4 regions of the Pantoea sp. X-Soil-ISGK-275 genome follow, and region 1 is predicted to be linked to each of the others. Evidence: predicted binding sites of a transcription regulator. Region 1 holds the regulator's gene; each other region holds the start of a gene.
What was found. The regulator PhoB, encoded in region 1, activates phosphate uptake and scavenging genes when phosphate is short. The targets are predictions, from matches to a motif close to CTGTCATAAAACTGNCNNAT.

Region 1 (4,843 bases):
CGCTGCAACCGCTGCGGCTGCAACGCGCGCCACTGCGCGGCGAGCAGGCTGAGCTGCTGGCGTGCAGAACGCTGTGATTGATGCTGCGTCAGGGCGGCACGCAGGCTGGCGCTGGTGATCTCGGCCTCAAGCGAAGTCAGTGCTTGCTCCGCTTGCAGACGCTGCTGCGCGGCCTGCGCTTCGGCTTGCTGCAACGGTTGCGCCGCCTTTTCACGCTGAGCCTGAGCCTGCTGATGCTGCTCCAGCTGGCTGCGCTGCTGTTGCTGCTGCGCGATGAGCTGCGTCAGCGTCTGCTCGCGCTCATCCAGCCGGGCGATCTCCGCCTGCCAGCGCGTCAGTTCTGCGCCCCAATCGGCGACGGCAGCTTCGCGAGTGCGGAATTCCTGCTGCTGCACTAGCTGCTGTTGTAAACGTTCACTTACCTGCTGTTGCTGGCTGAGCGCGGTTTGGCTGGTTTGCAGCGCCTGTTGTTGCTGCAGATGCAGCCGCTGCTGTTCATCCAATTGCTGCGAGGTGGTGGTAATGCGTTGATCGAGCGGGATAACCTGCTCGGTCAGCAGCGTTTCGAGCTGCTGCTGTTGCTGTATCGCCTGCTCGCGCGCCTGCTGCGCGGCCTGATAATGGCTTTCGCCCTGTTGCAGCGCGGTTTTGGCCTGCTGTTGTTGCGCCTGCAGCTGCTGCGATTGCTGTTCCAGCATGCGGAGATCGCCCTGCAGCTGTTCGCGCTGCTGCAACTTCTCGCGCAGTTTTTCTGCCGGTTCGGCGCGCGCCAGCCGCTGACGATCGCCATCTGCCTGCTGCCAGGCCTGTTGCGCGGCAAGCAGCGTCTGTTCGGCCTGCTGCTGTTCCTGCGTTAGCTGTTGCTGCTGCACCAGCCATTGCTGCTGATGCTGCGCCAGCGTCAGCTGTTCGCTGAGAATTTTCTCCTGCGCGCCGAGTTCCGCCAGCTGCTGCGTCAATTCTGCGCGGCGCGCTTCATCAAGCAGCCACATGCCACCGGCGCGGGCGCGCAGCGTATCCAGCTCGCTGCGCGCGGTGCGCCAGCGTTCGTAGATCTGCACCGAGATTTGTCCGTAGATCTCGGTGCCGGTCAGCTCTTCCAGCAGCTCGGCGCGTTCGCCGGGTTTGGCATTCAAGAAGGCGGCAAACTGGCCTTGTGACAGCATCATCGAGCGGGTAAAGCGGGCGAAATCGAGCCCCGACAGGGTTTCAATCGCTTTCAGCTTGTCGCCGACTTTATCAGCGATGATCTGATTATCCGCCATGCGCGCCAGCTCGACGCGCGGCGCCTGCAATTTGCCGTCGGCCTGGCCGCGCGCGCGGTTCTGGCTCCAGAAGGCGCGCCAGGCTTCGCCTTTGATCTCAAACTCCACTTCTGCCAGACACTCGGCGGTGTCGCGCGTGATCAGCTCATTCTGGGTTTGCGACAGCGTGCCGAGGCGCGGCGTTTGGTGATAGAGCGCCAGGCAAATTGCATCGAGTAAGGTGGTTTTGCCCGCGCCGGTGGCGCCGGTGATGGCAAACAATCCGTTGCTGGCAAAGGGCTCACGGCGGAAATCGATAAACCATTCGCCGCGCAGCGCATTGAGGTTCTTAAAACGTAACGTCAAAATTTTCATGCGGATGGATTCTCCAGCGCGGCAAGCTGGGTGCGGAACAGCTGCGTTAACTGTTCTGCTTGCTCAGCATCCAGCTGATCTTCCTGCGCCAGTCGGCGGGCAAACACTTCTTCCACTTTTAATTCGCTCAGGGTTTCGTTCTCCAGCCGTTCGAGGCTGCGCTGCCGCTGTTCGCGGCTGCGGCGCACCAGCAGCACTTCGACCGGAAGATTTTCGGTCAGCGCTTCAATGCGACGTTGCAGATCGCTGAGGTATTCCTGGGTGGTGATCTCAATATCCAGCCAGGTCGGCAGCTCGCTGGTGCTCTCGCTGAACTGCGCCAGCTGATGTTCAATCTCCGCCATCGAGCCTTTCAGCATCTGCATCGGCTGGAAGTGCGGAATGATCAGCGGCGTCACGTCCTTAAGCTTGTCGGAAAACTCCAGCAGGAAGACGCTTTTGTCGCGACCAAGCTCATCAAAACTGAGCGGAATTGGTGAGCCGCTGTAACGAATATGTTCGCTGTTGGCGATGCGCTGGGCGCGATGGATGTGACCAAGCGCGATGTAATCCGCTGGCGGAAACGCCTGCGCCGGGAAGGCATCCAGCGTGCCGATATAGATGTCGCGCACCGAATCGCTTTTAGTGACGCCAACGGTGGTGAGATGGCCGGTGGCGATGATCGGCAGCGCGCTGTTTATTGACTGCGCGGCGGCGAAACAGCGCTGATAATGCTGCTCGATCGCCTCCAGCAGCGAGATCTGTTTTTCGCGACCGGATTGGCCAGCCTGGCTGCGCAGAATGTCGCGCGGACGCAGAAAAGGAATGGCGCACAGCAGCGCACCCGGCACGCCATCGCGCTGCTTCAGGGTTAACACCTGTTGTTCTCCCTGCGGCGTGGCGCTGGTGATCACCTGCGTATTCAGGCAGGCCAGCAGCTCGCGTGATTCATTCAGCGTCGCCACCGAATCGTGATTGCCCGCCAGCACCACCAATTGACAGCCGCTTGGCTGCAGCGCCACCACAAAACGGTTAAACATTTCACGCGCGTAGCTCGGCGGCGAACCGGTATCAAACAGATCACCCGCGATAATCAGCGCATCCACCTGATGCTGCACAATCTGATCCAGCAGCCAGTCGAGAAACGCCTGATGTTCCCGCGCGCGACTTTTGCTGTAAAAGAACTGACCGAGATGCCAGTCAGCGGTGTGAATGATGCGCATGTTTGCTCCGTGCTCTGTTTAGCGAAGGCGAATTATAACCACTTAAGATCACAAAGAAAAAAAGCAGATTTTTATTGTGACATTTCTGTTTTTTATCTATCTATCTTAGGGCGGCTTTTTCATAAAAGTGTCACAAAACTGACGCATAATGGCGCCGCAAATCCCCGTGACACGTTGTCACACTAGCAGGAGTTACAATGGCTAAGCGCATTTTGGTTGTGGAAGACGAAGCTCCCATCCGTGAAATGTTATGTTTCGTGCTGGAACAGAATGATTACCAGCCTATTGAGGCGGAAGATTATGACAGCGCGATTAGTAAGCTGATCGAACCCTGGCCTGATTTAATTCTGCTGGACTGGATGTTGCCCGGCGGCAGCGGAATTCAGTTTATTAAGCATTTGAAGCGTGAAGCCATGACGCGTGACATCCCGGTGATGATGCTGACGGCGCGCGGTGAAGAAGAGGATCGCGTGCGCGGTCTGGAAGTGGGCGCGGATGATTACATCACCAAGCCATTCTCACCCAAAGAGCTGATGGCGCGTATTAAAGCGGTGATGCGCCGTATTTCACCGATGGCGGTGGAAGAGGTGATTGAGATGCAGGGCCTGAGCCTTGATCCATCCTCACATCGCGTGATGTCGGAAACCACGCCGCTGGAGATGGGGCCGACCGAATACAAACTGCTGCACTTCTTTATGACGCACCCGGAACGCGTGTACAGCCGCGAACAGCTGCTGAACCACGTTTGGGGCACCAATGTGTATGTCGAAGATCGCACCGTCGATGTGCATATTCGCCGTTTACGTAAAGCGCTGGAATTGACCGGCCACGATCGCATGGTTCAAACCGTTCGCGGAACAGGGTATCGTTTCTCTGCCCGCTACTAAACGTAAACGGAGTTTTTACCGTGCTGGAACGACTCTCCTGGAAGAGATTGTTGACCGAGCTGGCGCTGGTCTGTTTACCTGCGCTGGTGTTGGGTCTGTTGTTCGGATATCTGCCGTGGTTACTGCTGATTGCGGTGACCGGCGTGATGTTCTGGCACTTCAGCAATCTGATGCGTCTGTCGCACTGGTTGTGGGTCGATCGTTCAATGACGCCGCCCACCGGACGCGGCAGCTGGGAACCGCTGTTTTATGGCCTGTATCAGATGCAGTTGCGCAACCGGCGTCGCCGCCGCGAGCTGGGCAATCTGATCAAACGTTTCCGCAGCGGTGCCGAATCGCTGCCGGATGCGGTGGTGCTGACCACCGAAGAGGGCACCATTTTCTGGTGCAACGGCTTGGCGCAGCAGCATCTTGGCCTGCGCTGGCCGGAAGATAACGGCCAGAACATCCTCAATTTACTGCGTTATCCTGAATTCTCCCGCTATATCCGCCAGCGCAAGTTCGACACACCGCTGACGCAGATCCTTAATAATCAGCATCATATGGAATTCCGCGTGATGCCTTACAGCGAAGGACAGTGGCTGATGGTGGCGCGTGATGTCACCCAGATGCACCAGCTGGAAGGCGCGCGGCGCAACTTCTTTGCCAACGTCAGTCATGAACTGCGCACGCCGTTAACGGTATTGCAGGGCTATCTGGAAATGATGGACGACGCGGTAATGAACGAGCGCACGCGCAGCAAGGCGTTACATACTATGCAAGAGCAGACGCGCCGCATGGACAGCCTGGTGAAGCAGTTGCTGACCTTGTCGCGTATCGAAGCGGCGCCAGCCATCGATCTGAAAGAGACGGTGGATGTGCCGGGCATGCTGCTGCTATTGCAGCGTGAAGCGGAAACGCTGAGCCAGGGACGTCACACCATCCATTTCCATACCGATCCGCACCTGAAAGTGTTCGGCAACGATGAGCAGTTGCGTAGCGCCATTTCCAACCTGGTCTACAACGCGGTGAATCACACGCCGGATGGCACGCGCATCGACATCAGCTGGTTGCGTACCAAACAAGGCGCGCAGTTTAAGGTGTGCGATGACGGGCCGGGCATCAGCGAACAGCATCTGCCGCGCCTTACAGAACG
Region 2 (4,843 bases), 750 kb from region 1:
GATTGGCGGCCTGGTGCTGGGTATTGCGGAAGCGCTGACCTCAGCGTATCTCTCGACCGAATATAAAGATGTGGTCTCCTTCGCGCTGCTGATCGTGGTGCTGCTGGTGATGCCAACCGGGATTCTTGGCCGTCCGGAGGTGGAGAAAGTATGAAACGCCTCGGTTTGGTCAACGCCGTGATCTCCACGGTGATGTTGCTGATTCTCGCCACCTTCTTTATGGGCGTGCGCCTCGATCTGGACGGCACCAAACTGGTGGTCGCCAACGCGGGCGCGGTGCGCTGGAACTGGATTTTCATTGGTTGTGCGGTGGTATTTGTCTTCCAGCTGCTGCGTCCGCTGGTGCAGGGTAAATTCAAGCGCAGCGGCAAAGGTTTTGTCCTGCCGGGCTTTGATGGATCGACGCCAAAACAGAAGCTGTTGATGGCGCTGGTGATTGCCGCCGCGGTCATTTGGCCGTTTCTGGTCTCGCGTGGCAGCGTCGATATTGCCACGCTGACATTGATATATGTGATGCTCGGTCTTGGGCTGAACGTGGTGGTGGGTTTATCTGGTCTGCTGGTGCTGGGCTACGGCGGTTTCTATGCCATCGGCGCGTACACCTTCGCCTTGCTGAATCACTATTACGGCTTTGGTTTCTGGGAAAGCCTGCCGCTGGCCGGTTTAGTCGCCGGTGCGTTTGGCCTGATGCTCGGCTTCCCGGTGCTGCGCCTGCGCGGTGACTATCTGGCGATCGTCACGCTCGGTTTCGGTGAAATCGTGCGTATTCTGCTGCTGAACAACACCGCGATCACCGGCGGTCCGAACGGCATTGCGCAGATTCCCAAGCCAAGCCTGTTTGGTCTGGAGTTTGGCCGCCGCGTCAGCGAAGGCGGCTGGAGCACTTTCCATGACTTCTTTGGCCTGAAATACGATCCCAGCGACCGCGTGATTTTCCTTTATCTGGTGGCGCTGCTGCTGGTGGTGCTGACGCTGTTTGTTATCAACCGCTTGCTGCGTATGCCGTTGGGCCGTGCATGGGAAGCGCTGCGCGAAGATGAGATCGCCTGCCGTTCGCTCGGCCTGAGCCCGACGCGCATCAAGCTGACGGCATTTACCATCAGCGCGGTGTTCGCCGGTTTTGCAGGCACGCTGTTTGCGGCGCGTCAGGGCTTCGTCAGCCCGGAATCCTTCACTTTCGTCGAGTCGGCCTTTGTGCTGGCGATTGTGGTGTTGGGCGGCATGGGCTCGCAGCTGGCGGTGATCCTTGCGGCGATTCTGTTGGTGGTATCGCGCGAGCTGATGCGTGATTTGAACGAATACAGCATGCTGGTGCTCGGCGGTTTGATGGTGCTGATGATGATCTGGCGCCCACAAGGCCTGCTGCCGATGAAGCGTCCGCATCTGAAGTTGAAAAGCAGTAAACAAGGAGAGCAGGCATGAGTCAGCCTTTATTAGCCGTTGAAGGCCTGATGATGCGCTTCGGCGGCCTGTTAGCCGTCAACAATGTGGCGCTTGAGCTGCATCCACAGGAAATTGTTTCACTGATCGGCCCGAACGGTGCCGGTAAAACCACGGTGTTCAACTGCCTGACCGGTTTTTACAAACCGACCGGCGGCACCATCAAACTGCGCGATCAGCAGCTGCAAGGTTTGCCAGGCCAGAAGATTGCGCGCATGGGCATCGTGCGGACTTTCCAGCACGTACGTCTGTTCCGTGAAATGACGGTGATTGAAAACCTGCTGGTGGCACAACATCAGCACCTGAAAAGCGGCGTGTTCTCTGGGCTGTTCAAAACCCCGGCTTTCCGTCGCGGTGAGAGCGAAGCACTGGATCGCGCAGCCACCTGGCTGGACCGCATCGGTCTGCTGGATTTGGCGAACCGGCAGGCGGGTAACCTTGCTTATGGTCAGCAGCGTCGTCTGGAGATTGCGCGCTGCATGGTGACGCGCCCGGAAATCCTGATGCTGGATGAACCGGCGGCCGGTCTTAACCCGCGTGAAACGCACGAGCTCGATGAGCTGATCGCCGAACTGCGCGGTGAGCACAAAGTTTCCGTGCTGCTGATTGAACACGATATGAAGCTGGTGATGGGCATTTCTGACCGCATTTACGTGGTGAATCAGGGAACGCCGCTGGCTAACGGCACGCCGGAACAGGTGCGTAACAATCCGGATGTGATCCGTGCTTATTTAGGTGAGGCGTAACATGGCAAACCCGATTTTAACTTTGCAGAGTGTCAGCGCCCATTACGGTCCGATTCAGGCGCTGCACAACATTAATCTGCACATCAATCAGGGTGAGATCGTCACGCTGATCGGTGCCAACGGCGCGGGTAAAACCACGCTGCTCGGCACTTTGTGCGGCGAACCGCGCGCCACCAGCGGCACCATCACTTTTGATGGTAAAGAGATCACTGACTGGCAAACCGCGAAAATCATGCGTGAAGCGATTGCGATTGTGCCGGAAGGCCGTCGCGTGTTTTCGCGCATGACGGTGGAAGAGAACCTGGCGATGGGCGGCTTCTTTGCCACGCGTCAGCAGTATCTGGAGCGTATCGACCGCGTTTATCAGCTGTTCTCTCGCCTGGCAGAACGTAAAGCGCAGCGTGCGGGGACCATGTCCGGCGGTGAGCAGCAGATGCTGGCGATTGGTCGCGCGTTGATGAGCCAGCCGCGCTTGCTGCTGCTGGATGAGCCGTCGCTGGGTTTGGCGCCGATTATCATCCAGCAGATCTTCGACACCATTGAGCAGTTGCGTAAAGAGGGCATGACCATCTTCCTCGTCGAGCAGAACGCCAACCAGGCGCTGAAGCTGGCGGATCGGGGTTATGTGCTCGAAAACGGTCATGTAGTGCTGGAGGATAGCGGCGAAGCGTTGCTGTCCAACGAAGCGGTGCGGAGTGCTTATTTAGGCGCGTAAGTTAGTGCTCGCTGTCCCCCATCCCGGCCTTCCCCCGCAAGCGGGGGAAGGAGACGCTGCCACACGCAGCTTCAACACTGACATGTGGCAGCATCTTCCTCCCCCATTAATGGGGGAGGACCGAGGAGGGGGACAGCCTGCACGTACGAAAGAACAGCCAGCACGTACCAGCCAGCACTCCCAACCCATCTGTCACACCGCCGTCATAAACCTGTTATTAATCCGTCATTTCCCCGTGTCATGTTACGTCGCGAACTAAAAAATGCGCGCATTCGCGCGTACTTAACAGCACAGGAAAAACCTTATGTCCGCTTTTACGCTTCGTCCCCGCCTGATGAGTGTCGTACTCGGTCTGGCGCTCAGCGGTAATGCGCTGGCTGCAACTGAGATCCCTTTCTGGCACTCAATGGAAGGCGAGTTAGGCAAAGAAGTTGATTCTCTGGCACAACGTTTTAACCAGGCTCATCCCGATTACAAAATCGTTCCGACTTACAAAGGCAACTACGAGCAGAGCTTAGCGGCGGGTATCGCGGCGGTGCGCGCCGGTAAAGCGCCTGCGCTGCTGCAGGTGTATGAAGTCGGTACGGCGACCATGATGGCGTCCAAAGCTATCGTCCCGGTCAACCAGGTGTTTAAAGACGCTGGCGTGCAGATGGATCCGAAGCAGTTCGTGCCAGCCGTTGCCGGTTACTACAGCGACAGCAAAGGCCAGCTGATCTCTCAGCCGTTCAACAGTTCCACGCCGGTGCTGTACTACAACAAAGACGCGTTCAAGAAAGCCGGTTTGAACCCGGATCAGCCACCAAAAACCTGGCAGGAGCTGGCGAAAGACGCCGAAGCGCTGCGTAAAGCGGGCCTGACCTGTGGTTACGCCAGCGGCTGGCAGGGCTGGATTCAGATTGAAAACTTCAGCGCCTGGCATGCGCTGCCGGTCGCCACCAAAAACAACGGCTTTGACGGTACCGATGCGGTGCTGGAATTCAACAAGCCGGTGCAGGTGCGCCACATCGAAATGCTGGAAGCGATGAACAAGAAGGGTGATTTCACCTACTTCGGTCGCAAAGATGAATCTACCGCCAAGTTCTATAACGGCGATTGCGGCATCACCACCGCGTCTTCCGGTTCGCTGGCCGACATCAAACACTACGCCAAATTCAACTTCGGCGTGGGCATGATGCCGTACGATGAAACCGTACCGAACGCACCGCAGAACGCCATCATTGGCGGCGCGAGCCTGTGGGTGATGAAAGGCAAAGATGCCAACACCTACAAAGGCGCGGCGGAATTCATGAAGTTCCTCGCCCAGCCAGAAATCGCTGCCGAATGGCACCAGAAAACCGGTTATCTGCCGATCACCACCGCCGCGTACGAGCTGACTAAGCAACAGGGCTTCTATGACAAGAACCCAGGCGCGGACATCGCCACGCGTCAGATGCTGAACAAAGATCCGCTGCCGTTCACCAAAGGCATGCGTCTGGGCAACATGCCGCAGATTCGTACCATCGTGGACGAAGAGCTGGAAGGCGTGTGGACCGGCAAACAGGCGCCGCAAGCTGCGCTGGATAACGCTGTGAAACGCGGTAACGAACTGCTGCGCCGTTTTGAGCAGCAAGTGAAGTAACACCGTTATCTCGGGGCAGATGCCTGGCGTTCGCCCCGATTTTCTTCTTTGATTGAGCCTGCTATGTCCTCATCGCGCCCGGTATTTCGCTCCCGTTTTCTGCCCTATTTGCTGCTGTTGCCGCAACTGGTGATTACGGCCATCTTCTTCCTGTGGCCAGCCGGTGAAGCCTTGTGGTATTCGCTGCAAAGCATCGATCCTTTTGGCATCTCCAGCACCTTCGTTGGGCTGGCGAACTTTAAGCGCCTGTTCAGCGACGAATACTATCTGGCCTCCTTTTGGACCACCATCGAGTTCAGTGCGCTGGTGACGATTTGCGGC
Region 3 (4,843 bases), 1.5 Mb from region 1:
ACACCACCACAATGATCAGCAACAGCGTGATACTGACCTGATCGTAACGATCGAGTTTGATATTGGTCATCAGCTCTTGTCCGATACCGCCCGCGCCGACCAATCCGAGAATGGTTGAGGAGCGGAAGTTGATTTCCAGACGCATAAAGCTGTAGGAGAGAAACGTCGGTTTGACCTGCGGCCAGAAGGCAAAGCGCATGCGCTGCAGTTTGCTGGCACCGCACGCCGCAAGTCCGCGCACCGGTTTATCCGAGGCGCTCTCAATCGCTTCGTAAAACAGCTTGGTCAGGCTGCCGACAGTGTGCAGCGCCAGCGCGAGGAAGCCGGGAATAGCGCCAATGCCGAACGCCATCACGAACATCACCGCCCACGCCAGTTCCGGCATGGTACGCAGGAAGGCGACAAAGGCGCGGATCGCCACGCGCAGGCTGCGCGGCGTTTGCGTGTTGTCGGCGGCGAAGAACGCCAGCACGCCCGCCACGGCCACCGCCACGATGGTGGACGACAGCGCCAGCTGCAAAGTTTCCCAGATCAGCGGCAGCTGGAAGTGTAAGCGATAGCCCCAATAGGCCAGCGATCCCTCGGTTTTGCCGTCGGCGAACAGCAGTGAAAGATGCAGCACCGGCATAGTTTCGCCGATGTAGTCAAAAAAGTGTGGCAGCGACTGCCAGACGGTGAGCAGGTTAAATTCCGCCATCTTGCCCGCGGCCAGATAGAGCGCCAGCAACAGCAGCGACCACAGCAGCGAGTCGCGCTTTTGCTGGCGGCGGATGCGTTGGTAGTAGTGTTCGAAATCGGTCAAGGGGGGATTCCTGTTGGTTGGGGACTGGAGTGTGCTCGCTGTCCCCCTCCTCGGTCCTCCCCCATTAATGGGGGAGGAAGATGCTGCAAAATGCGATTTTGGGAGTTGCATGTGGCAGCATCTCCTTCCCCCACTTGTGGGGGAAGGCCGGGATGGGGGACAGCGAGCACCCCACCTAAATTAACCGCGCGTACCCTTCATCAAATCACGCTTCATATCGATGATGTTCTGATAATCCGCCACGGTCGCTGGACCGATGTGCTGGGCACCGCCAACCGCTTTAACAAAGCAGCCGTGATCTTCTTTATCCAGTTTCTTGATGGTGGCCACCACCTTCGCTTTGAAGTCAGCGGGCAGATTGTTGCTCACCAGAATCGGACCGTTCGGGATCAGCGGCGACTGCCAGATGATGCGGATCTGCTTCATCAGGTCAGGATGATCCATGCGAATCAAACGGCCAAAGGCACCCGAGGTATAACCGGTTTCACGGTCGCCAATCAGTGACGTCCAGGTCACCGCGCCGTCGAACTGACCGTTCAGCACGCCGAGGATGTCCTGCTCGTGGCCGCCGGAGAAGGTGACGCTGGAGAAGGTGTTGTTGTACTTATCGTCCACCGTGCCGCCGAACTCTTTCTTGAACGCCTGGTTCGGCATCAGGAAGCCCGAGGTTGAATCGGGATCGGCCATGCCGAACGATTTGCCTTTCAGGTCTTCCAGCTTTTTGTATGGGCTGTCAGCCTTAACGATCACCACTGAGTGATAACCCTGAGACCCGTCTTTGTCGTCCACCACGATGCCCACCACATCCACCGCTTTCGGGTTTTGCAGGTAAACCGAGGCATACGAAGCCGGCGACATGCTCAGCACCAGATCGATTTTGTTACCCAGCAAGCCCTGAATCACGCCTGAATAGTCAGACGAGTTGCGCAGTTTGGTATCCACCTGCAACTCTTTGTCGAAGAAATCTTTCACACACTGGTTGTCACCAATCTGCTGCGTGGCGTTCTGGCCGCCAAGAATCCCGAGGTTCAACTCTTTTGGTGCATCCGCTGCGTTTGCGCCAAATGCCATCGCAATAGTCAGTAAAGCTAAAGAAGTCAGTTTCATTCTTAGGTTTTCTCTTGCTGTGGGAGTTAGTGGAGCTGGTTAATTTCGTCGCCGTACAGCTCATGCATCAGGCCGTCGGTCAACTGGGAAGGATGTCCATCGAACAGGATTTTGCCGCGCTGAATGCCGATCACGCGGGTGCAGTAGCTTTTAACCAGTTCGATGGAGTGCAGGTTTACCATCACGCTGATGCCCTGCTCGCTCACCTGACGCAGCACATCCATGATGCGTTTGGTGTTTTTCGGATCGAGTGACGCCACCGGTTCATCCGCCAGCAAAATGCGCGGGTTCTGCATCAGCGCCCGACAAATCGCCACACGCTGCATCTGGCCGCCGGAGAGGTTTTCCGCACGCTGCAGCGCCTGCGGCAGCATGTTCATCCACTGCAGCAGTTCGATAGCGCGAGCGCGGTCGGTTTCGGAGAAGACCTTGAAGAACGATTTCAGCGTCGAGGTCTGGCTCAAACGACCGAGCAGTACGTTGGTCAGCACATCGAGGCGTGGCACCAGACAGAAGTCCTGGAAGATCATGCCGCATTCGGTGCGCCACTCGCGCATCTGGCGGCTATTCAGCGTCACCACATCGCGATCCACTTCGCCGTGGCGATTGCTGAGGATGGCGCCCTGCGACGCACTGATGGTGCCGTTCAGCATGTGTAACAGTGTCGATTTGCCTGCGCCTGAGCGGCCAATCACCGCCACCAACTCGCCCGCATGCAGATCGAAGCTGACGTTATCCAGCACCTGATTGGCGCCGTAGGTTTTGCACAATCCCTGCACCGACAACACCTTGTTGCCCTGCCCTGTAACATGCGGGTAAGGATTGTCGACCACGGTTTTCAGTAATGCCTGTGCCATGTTGCACTCCATCTCTTCTGAGGTGTTGATTGCCCGCTATTACGGGCAAAGCGGATGAAAGCTTGATGACAGTAAAATGATTAAACAGTGACAGCATCCGCCGCCGCCGTAGGGTCGCCATTTATGGTGACCTCATTACACCGATGCACCAGGTCGCCATGAATGGCGACCCTACGGGGCAATGAGCTGGCGTAGATGCTCGAGCGTGTCGCTTAACGCACCATCGTTATTCAGCGCATGACAATGCGCGGGCAGCGGTTCGGCGGCGCGCGCCAGCCGTCTTTCGATCTCCGCTTCCGACTCGCGCCCACGCTGTCGCAATCGCGTCTCCAGCACCGCTGGCGAAACCTGCAACACCAGCGGCAGCAGCTGCGTGCCGTAATGCTGCTGCACAATCGGCAGATGCAGGCGTGAACCGTTAACCAGCACGTTCAGCCCGCGCGCCAGCCACAGATCGATCTCCTCGCCCAGCCCGTAATGCATGCCGTGCGCCTGCCAGCTCACGGCGAACAACCCCAGCGCCTCGCGCCGTCGGAATTCCGCCTCGCTCAGCGCCACATGGTTCTCGCCGCCCGCATCGGCGGCGCGCGTGATGTAGCGATGGGCGATCAGCAGATTCTCCGGCGGCGCTTCCCGCAGCGCGTTCAGCAGGCTGTCTTTTCCCGAGCCCGAAGGCCCGGTAAGCCAGATCAGGCGCGCCATCAGAACACCTGCTTGCCTTGCGACCAGACGTGACGAATGTGCGAATGACCATGTTCGGTATGCGCCAGCACCAGATCGGCACGCAGCCCTTCGGCGATGCGGCCGCGATCGTGCAGGCCAATCGCCCGCGCCGGATTTCTGGTCACCAGCGCAGCCGCCTGCGGCAGCGTCAGCGTGTTGCGCTCATCGGCCACCAGGCGGAACACCGCATCCAGCAAGCTGGCGGGATAGTAGTCGGAGGAGAGAATATCCAGCAGGCCGTGGCTGGCGAGGTCCGCCGCCGCCACGTTGCCGGAGTGCGAACCGCCGCGCACGATGTTGGGCGCGCCCATCAGCACCTGCATGCCGCATTCACGCGAGGCGCGTGCCGCCTCCAGCGTGGTGGGGAATTCAGCGATGGCGCTGCCGACGTCATGAGATTCCGCCACGTGCGCCGCCGTAGCGTCGTCGTGGCTGGCGAGCGGAATACCGCGCGAACGGCACAAACTGGAGATGGCGTTGCGATTCGGCGTGGAGAACTCGGCGGCCAGCGCCAGCTGCTCACGCTCAAACTGATCCATCTGCTCGTCGTTGAGCTGATATTTGCCTTGATAATAGGTGCGATACATCTCCAGCGAGGCGTACTGACGCTGACCCGGCGAGTGATCCATCAGTGACACCAGCGACAGTTCTGGCGTGTTCATCAGCTTTTCAAACAGTGGCAGCGTGGTGTGATGCGGCAGCTCACAGCGCAGATGCAAATGGTGATCGGCGCGATTAATACCTTTGCGATTGCTGTCCTGAATCGCCTCAATCATCTTGTTGAGGTTTTCAATGCGATGCCCGCCATCGCGCACGTCGCCGACGCCAATTGCATCCAGCACCGTGGTGATGCCGCTGGCGACCATCAGCGCATCGTGGCTGCTCATCGCCGAGTGCGCCGGCCAATCCACTTTTGGGCGTGGCGTGAAGAACTTGTCGAGATTATCGGTGTGCAGCTCCACCAAACCCGGCAGCAGGAAGGCGTTTTCGCCATCCAGCGCGCCCGGCAATTGGCTGACGCTGTCGCTAAAGCTGGCGATGCACCCGTCGCGAATCTCCAGTGAACCCGGCACTACGGCCTGCTCCAGCACCAGCCGGACGTTATTAATGATCATGCTTCTGCTCCTGCTTTCATTGGCTGCATGACGTGCAGGCGATCGGCTACGCGTTCGCGCACCGCTTCGTCATGGAAAATACCGACAATGGCGGCACCGCGGGCGCGCGCCTGTTCAATCAGTTCCACTACGGCGGCGCTGTTGGCGCTGTCGAGCGAGGCGGTTGGCTCATCCAGCAGCAGCACCGGATAGTCGGCGATAAAACCGCGCGCGATGTTGACGCGCTGCTGCTCGCCGCC
Region 4 (4,843 bases), 1.1 Mb from region 1:
CGCGGTGCGTATGGCATGGTGATCATGGACAGCCGCGATCCGTCGCTGCTGGTGGCGGCGCGTTCCGGTAGCCCGCTGGTGATTGGCCGTGGCGTGGGTGAAAACTTTATTGCTTCCGATCAGCTGGCACTGCTGCCGGTGACGCGTCGCTTCATCTATCTGGAAGAGGGCGATATTGCCGAGATCACCCGCCGCGAAGTCACCATTATCGATCGTGACGGTAACACGGCTAAGCGCGCCGAAATCGAATCGACCGCGCAATACGATGCCGGCGACAAAGGCATCTATCGTCACTACATGCAGAAAGAGATTTACGAGCAGCCGAACGCGATCAAAAACACCATCACCGGTCGTTTTAATCACGGCGAAGTCGATCTCAGCGAGCTCGGTCCGGATGCTGAAAAGCTGCTGAGCCAGGTCGAGCATATTCAGATCATCGCCTGCGGTACGTCATACAACTCCGGCATGGTGTCGCGCTATTGGTTTGAGTCGCTCGCCAACCTGCCTTGTGATGTGGAAATCGCTTCGGAATTCCGTTATCGCAAATCTGCGGTGCGTAAAAATAGCCTGCTGATCACGCTGTCACAATCGGGTGAAACTGCCGATACGCTGGCGGCGTTGCGCCTGTCAAAAGAGCTGGGTTATCTCGGTTCGCTGGCGATCTGTAACGTGGCCGGTTCATCGCTGGTGCGCGAGTCAGATTTGGCGCTGATGACCAAAGCCGGTACCGAAATTGGCGTTGCCTCGACTAAAGCTTTCACCACGCAGCTGGCGGTATTGCTGATGCTGGTGGCGAAACTGGGGCGTCTGCACGGCATGAAAGCCGAAATCGAGCACGAAATTGTGCACGCGCTGCAAGCCTTGCCGAGCCGCATCGAACAGATGCTGGCGCAGGACAAAGTGATCGAAAATCTGGCGGAAGGTTTCTCGGATAAACATCATGCGCTGTTCCTTGGCCGTGGCGATCAGTATCCAATCGCTATGGAAGGCGCGCTGAAGCTGAAAGAGATCTCCTACATCCACGCCGAAGCCTATGCGGCGGGCGAGCTGAAGCACGGCCCGCTGGCGCTGATTGATGCCGATATGCCGGTGATCGTGGTCGCGCCGAACAACGAACTGCTGGAGAAGCTGAAATCCAATATTGAAGAGGTACGCGCGCGCGGCGGTTTGCTGTACGTGTTTGCCGATCAGGATGCCGGTTTCAGCGACAGCGATGGCATGAAAATCATCTCTCTGCCGCATGTAGAAGAGGTGATTGCACCGATCTTCTACACCGTGCCGCTACAGCTGCTCTCGTATCATGTGGCGCTGATTAAAGGCACCGACGTTGATCAACCACGTAACCTGGCGAAATCGGTTACCGTTGAATAATCAGTAACAAGAGTGGGCCCGCAATGGGCCCGCTTCATTTCTACATGCTGTCATATAACTGTCATATTTCGTACATTTCACTGTCATCAAACTGTCCTATTTTCCCTCCAGCAGCAATCACTAACTCCTACTAAAAAGGCATTGAGCCTGATTTTTTTAAATCCCCTGGAGGGAACATGACACTGATGCGTAGCACCGTAGCCCGAATCCTCGCCGCCACCTTCGCAGTAAGCGCGGTCTCTGCTTTTGCAGCAACCGATCTGACGGGCGCAGGCGGGACATTCCCGGCGCCGGTTTATGCCAAGTGGGCAGCCGAGTACCAGCAAGCCACTGGTAGCAAAATCAACTATCAGGGTATTGGTTCTTCAGGCGGCGTGAAGCAAATCATCGCGAAAACCGTCGATTTCGGTGCGTCTGATGCACCAATGAAAGAAGAAGATCTGCAGAAAAATGGCCTGTTCCAGTTCCCTACCGTGATTGGTGGCGTGGTGCTGGCGGTTAACATCCCAGGTGTGAAATCAGGTGAACTGACTCTCGACGGTAAAACCGTGGGCGACATCTACCTCGGTACCATCAAAAAGTGGAACGACCCGGCGATCACTAAACTGAACCCAGGCGTGAAACTGCCAGATTCCAACATCAACGTGGTTCGCCGCGCTGACGGTTCCGGTACTTCATTCGTCTTCACCAGCTACCTGGCGAAAGTGAACGAAGAGTGGAACAGCAAAATCGGTAAAGGTAACACCGTTAACTGGCCGACCGGTCTGGGCGGTAAAGGTAACGACGGCGTGGCCGCATTTGTACAGCGTCTGCCGGGTTCAATTGGCTATGTGGAATACGCTTACGCCAAGCAGAACAACCTGACCTACACCAAACTGGTTGATGCTGACGGTAAAGCGGTCGCACCAAGCGAAGAGAGCTTTGCGAACGCCGCGAAAGGCGCAGACTGGAGCAAAACCTTTGCTCAGGATCTGACCTTCCAGAAAGGCAATGCAGCATGGCCGATCACCTCAACCACCTTCATCCTGATTTACAAAGATCAGGCGAATGCGGAGAAAGGTAGCGAAGTGCTGAAGTTCTTCGACTGGGCTTACAAAGGTGGCAGCAAAACCGCAACCGACCTGGATTACGCCGCGCTGCCAGAAAGCGTTGCTAACCAGATTCGTGCAGCGTGGAAAGCGAACATCAAAGATAGCTCCGGTAAAGCGCTGTACCAGTAACAGATTTACCTGGCCAGCCGAGACGGTTGGCCAACCCCAATGGGCGGCCTGCGTGCCGCCCTGACATCCTCCTGAGAACAGAGAATTCTATGGCTGCCACTAAGCCGACGTTCAAAGCCCCCGGTAAACAAGGCGACATGATTTTCGGCGCGCTGGTGAAGCTCTCCGCGCTTATCGTGTTGTTATTGATGGGCGGCATTATCGTCTCCCTGATTTTCTCCTCCTGGCCAAGCATCCAAAAATTTGGTTTCTCTTTCCTGTGGAATAAAACCTGGGATGCGCCAAACGAACAATTTGGTGCGCTGGTACCGATTTACGGCACCCTCGTCACCTCGATTATTGCCTTGATCATTGCCGTACCGGTGAGTTTCGGCATCGCGCTGTTCCTGACGGAACTGGCGCCAGGTTGGCTGCGTCGCCCGCTGGGCACCGCCATTGAGCTGCTGGCGGCGATCCCCAGCATCGTTTACGGCATGTGGGGCCTGTTTGTTTTCGCCCCGCTGTTCGCCGAATATTTCCAGACGCCGGTGGGTAACGTGATGTCGACTATCCCGATTGTCGGCACGCTGTTCTCTGGCCCGGCATTTGGTATCGGTATTCTGGCGGCGGGCGTGATTCTCGCCATCATGATCATTCCGTACATCGCCTCGGTGATGCGCGACGTGTTTGAACAAACGCCGGTGATGATGAAAGAGTCGGCTTACGGTATCGGCTGCACCACGTGGGAAGTGATCTGGCGCATCGTGCTGCCGTTCACCAAAAACGGCGTGATTGGCGGCGTGATGCTCGGCCTGGGCCGCGCGTTGGGTGAAACCATGGCGGTGACCTTTATCATCGGTAACACCTACCAGCTCGACAGCGCTTCGCTGTTTATGCCGGGCAACAGTATTACCTCGGCGCTGGCCAACGAATTCGCCGAAGCGGAATCGGGTGTGCACGTGGCAGCACTGATGGAACTGGGTCTGATCCTGTTCGTGATTACCTTCATTGTACTGGCGATCTCCAAACTGATGATCCTGCGTCTGGCGAAGAGTGAAGGAGCCCGTTCATGACCGCTATTGAAGTTCAGGCTCGCGCTGAGCTGGAAGCCTCGCGCCGCAAAATGCAGGCGTGGCGCAGTACCAAAAACAAAATTGCCCTGACGCTGTCGCTGATGACCATGGCTTTCGGTCTGTTCTGGCTGGTGTGGATTCTGTTCACCACCATTACGCGCGGTGTTGATGGTTTAAGCTGGTCGCTGTTTACCGAATCGACGCCGCCGCCGAATACCGCGGGCGGTGGTTTGGCCAACGCCTTAGTCGGCAGTGGTTTACTGATTTTCTGGTCGACGATCGTCGGAACGCCGCTCGGCATCATGGCCGGGATCTATCTGGCGGAATATGGCCGTAAACACTGGCTGGCGGAAGTGATTCGCTTCATCAACGACATTCTGCTGTCAGCACCGTCGATTGTGGTGGGCCTGTTCGTCTACACCATCGTGGTATCGCAGATGCAGCACTTCTCCGGTTGGGCCGGCGTAGTGGCGCTGGCGCTGCTGCAAATCCCGATTGTGATCCGCACCTCCGAAAACATGCTGCGTCTGGTACCAGATAGCATGCGTGAAGCGGCTTATGCACTGGGTACGCCGAAGTGGAAGATGATTTCGGCGATTACGCTGAAAGCGTCAGTTTCCGGCATCATCACCGGTGTGCTGTTGGCCGTAGCGCGTATCGCCGGTGAAACCGCACCGCTGCTGTTCACTGCGCTGTCGAACCAGTTCTGGAGCACCGACATGATGCAGCCGATCGCGAACCTACCGGTCACCATCTTTAAATTCGCCATGAGCCCGTTTGCCGAGTGGCAAAGCCTGGCGTGGGCAGGTGTGCTGATTATTACCGTGTGCGTGCTGCTGCTGAACATTGTGGCGCGTGTGGTTTTCGCCAAGGGCAAACACTAATTTCCCGGCGCGGCTTCGGCGGCGCTGCTTATGAGAGACGAGAATGAGTAACGTGACTTCATCAGCCGGTAAAATTCAGGTCCGTAATCTGAACTTCTATTACGGTAAGTTTCACGCGCTGAAAAACATCAACCTGGATATCACCAAAAACCAGGTGACCGCGTTTATCGGCCCATCAGGCTGCGGTAAATCCACTTTGCTGCGCACCTTCAACAAAATGTACTCGCTCTATCCGGAGCAGCGTGCAGAAGGTGACATCCTGCTGGATGGCGATAACATTCTGGCTTCCAATCAGGATATCGCCCTGCTGCGCGCG

Region 2: ugpB (sn-glycerol-3-phosphate ABC transporter substrate-binding protein UgpB) is a predicted target of PhoB. The motif match lies at 3,102-3,121, and genes of this name have one in related genera.
Region 3: phnC (phosphonate ABC transporter ATP-binding protein) is a predicted target of PhoB. The motif match lies at 2,819-2,838, and genes of this name have one in related genera.
Region 4: pstS (phosphate ABC transporter substrate-binding protein PstS) is a predicted target of PhoB. The motif match lies at 1,419-1,438, and genes of this name have one in related genera.

Annotation. Positions count from the first base shown of each region.
Region 1 is NZ_AP035976.1:1,097,231-1,102,073, forward strand. It holds gene AC6I8A_RS04990 (AAA family ATPase) at 1-1,619, opposite strand, end outside; gene sbcD (exonuclease subunit SbcD) at 1,616-2,821, opposite strand; gene phoB (phosphate response regulator transcription factor PhoB) at 3,019-3,708, shown strand; gene phoR (phosphate regulon sensor histidine kinase PhoR) at 3,729-4,843, shown strand, end outside.
Region 2 is NZ_AP035976.1:350,123-354,965, forward strand. It holds gene livH (high-affinity branched-chain amino acid ABC transporter permease LivH) at 1-154, shown strand, start outside; gene AC6I8A_RS01545 (high-affinity branched-chain amino acid ABC transporter permease LivM) at 151-1,422, shown strand; gene livG (high-affinity branched-chain amino acid ABC transporter ATP-binding protein LivG) at 1,419-2,186, shown strand; gene livF (high-affinity branched-chain amino acid ABC transporter ATP-binding protein LivF) at 2,188-2,901, shown strand; gene ugpB (sn-glycerol-3-phosphate ABC transporter substrate-binding protein UgpB) at 3,206-4,522, shown strand; gene ugpA (sn-glycerol-3-phosphate ABC transporter permease UgpA) at 4,586-4,843, shown strand, end outside.
Region 3 is NZ_AP035976.1:2,623,734-2,628,576, forward strand. It holds gene phnE (phosphonate ABC transporter, permease protein PhnE) at 1-802, opposite strand, end outside; gene phnD (phosphonate ABC transporter substrate-binding protein) at 983-1,909, opposite strand; gene phnC (phosphonate ABC transporter ATP-binding protein) at 1,936-2,766, opposite strand; gene phnN (ribose 1,5-bisphosphokinase) at 2,938-3,468, opposite strand; gene phnM (alpha-D-ribose 1-methylphosphonate 5-triphosphate diphosphatase) at 3,468-4,604, opposite strand; gene phnL (phosphonate C-P lyase system protein PhnL) at 4,601-4,843, opposite strand, start outside.
Region 4 is NZ_AP035976.1:12,720-17,562, forward strand. It holds gene glmS (glutamine--fructose-6-phosphate transaminase (isomerizing)) at 1-1,371, shown strand, start outside; gene pstS (phosphate ABC transporter substrate-binding protein PstS) at 1,548-2,591, shown strand; gene pstC (phosphate ABC transporter permease PstC) at 2,681-3,643, shown strand; gene pstA (phosphate ABC transporter permease PstA) at 3,640-4,527, shown strand; gene pstB (phosphate ABC transporter ATP-binding protein PstB) at 4,571-4,843, shown strand, end outside.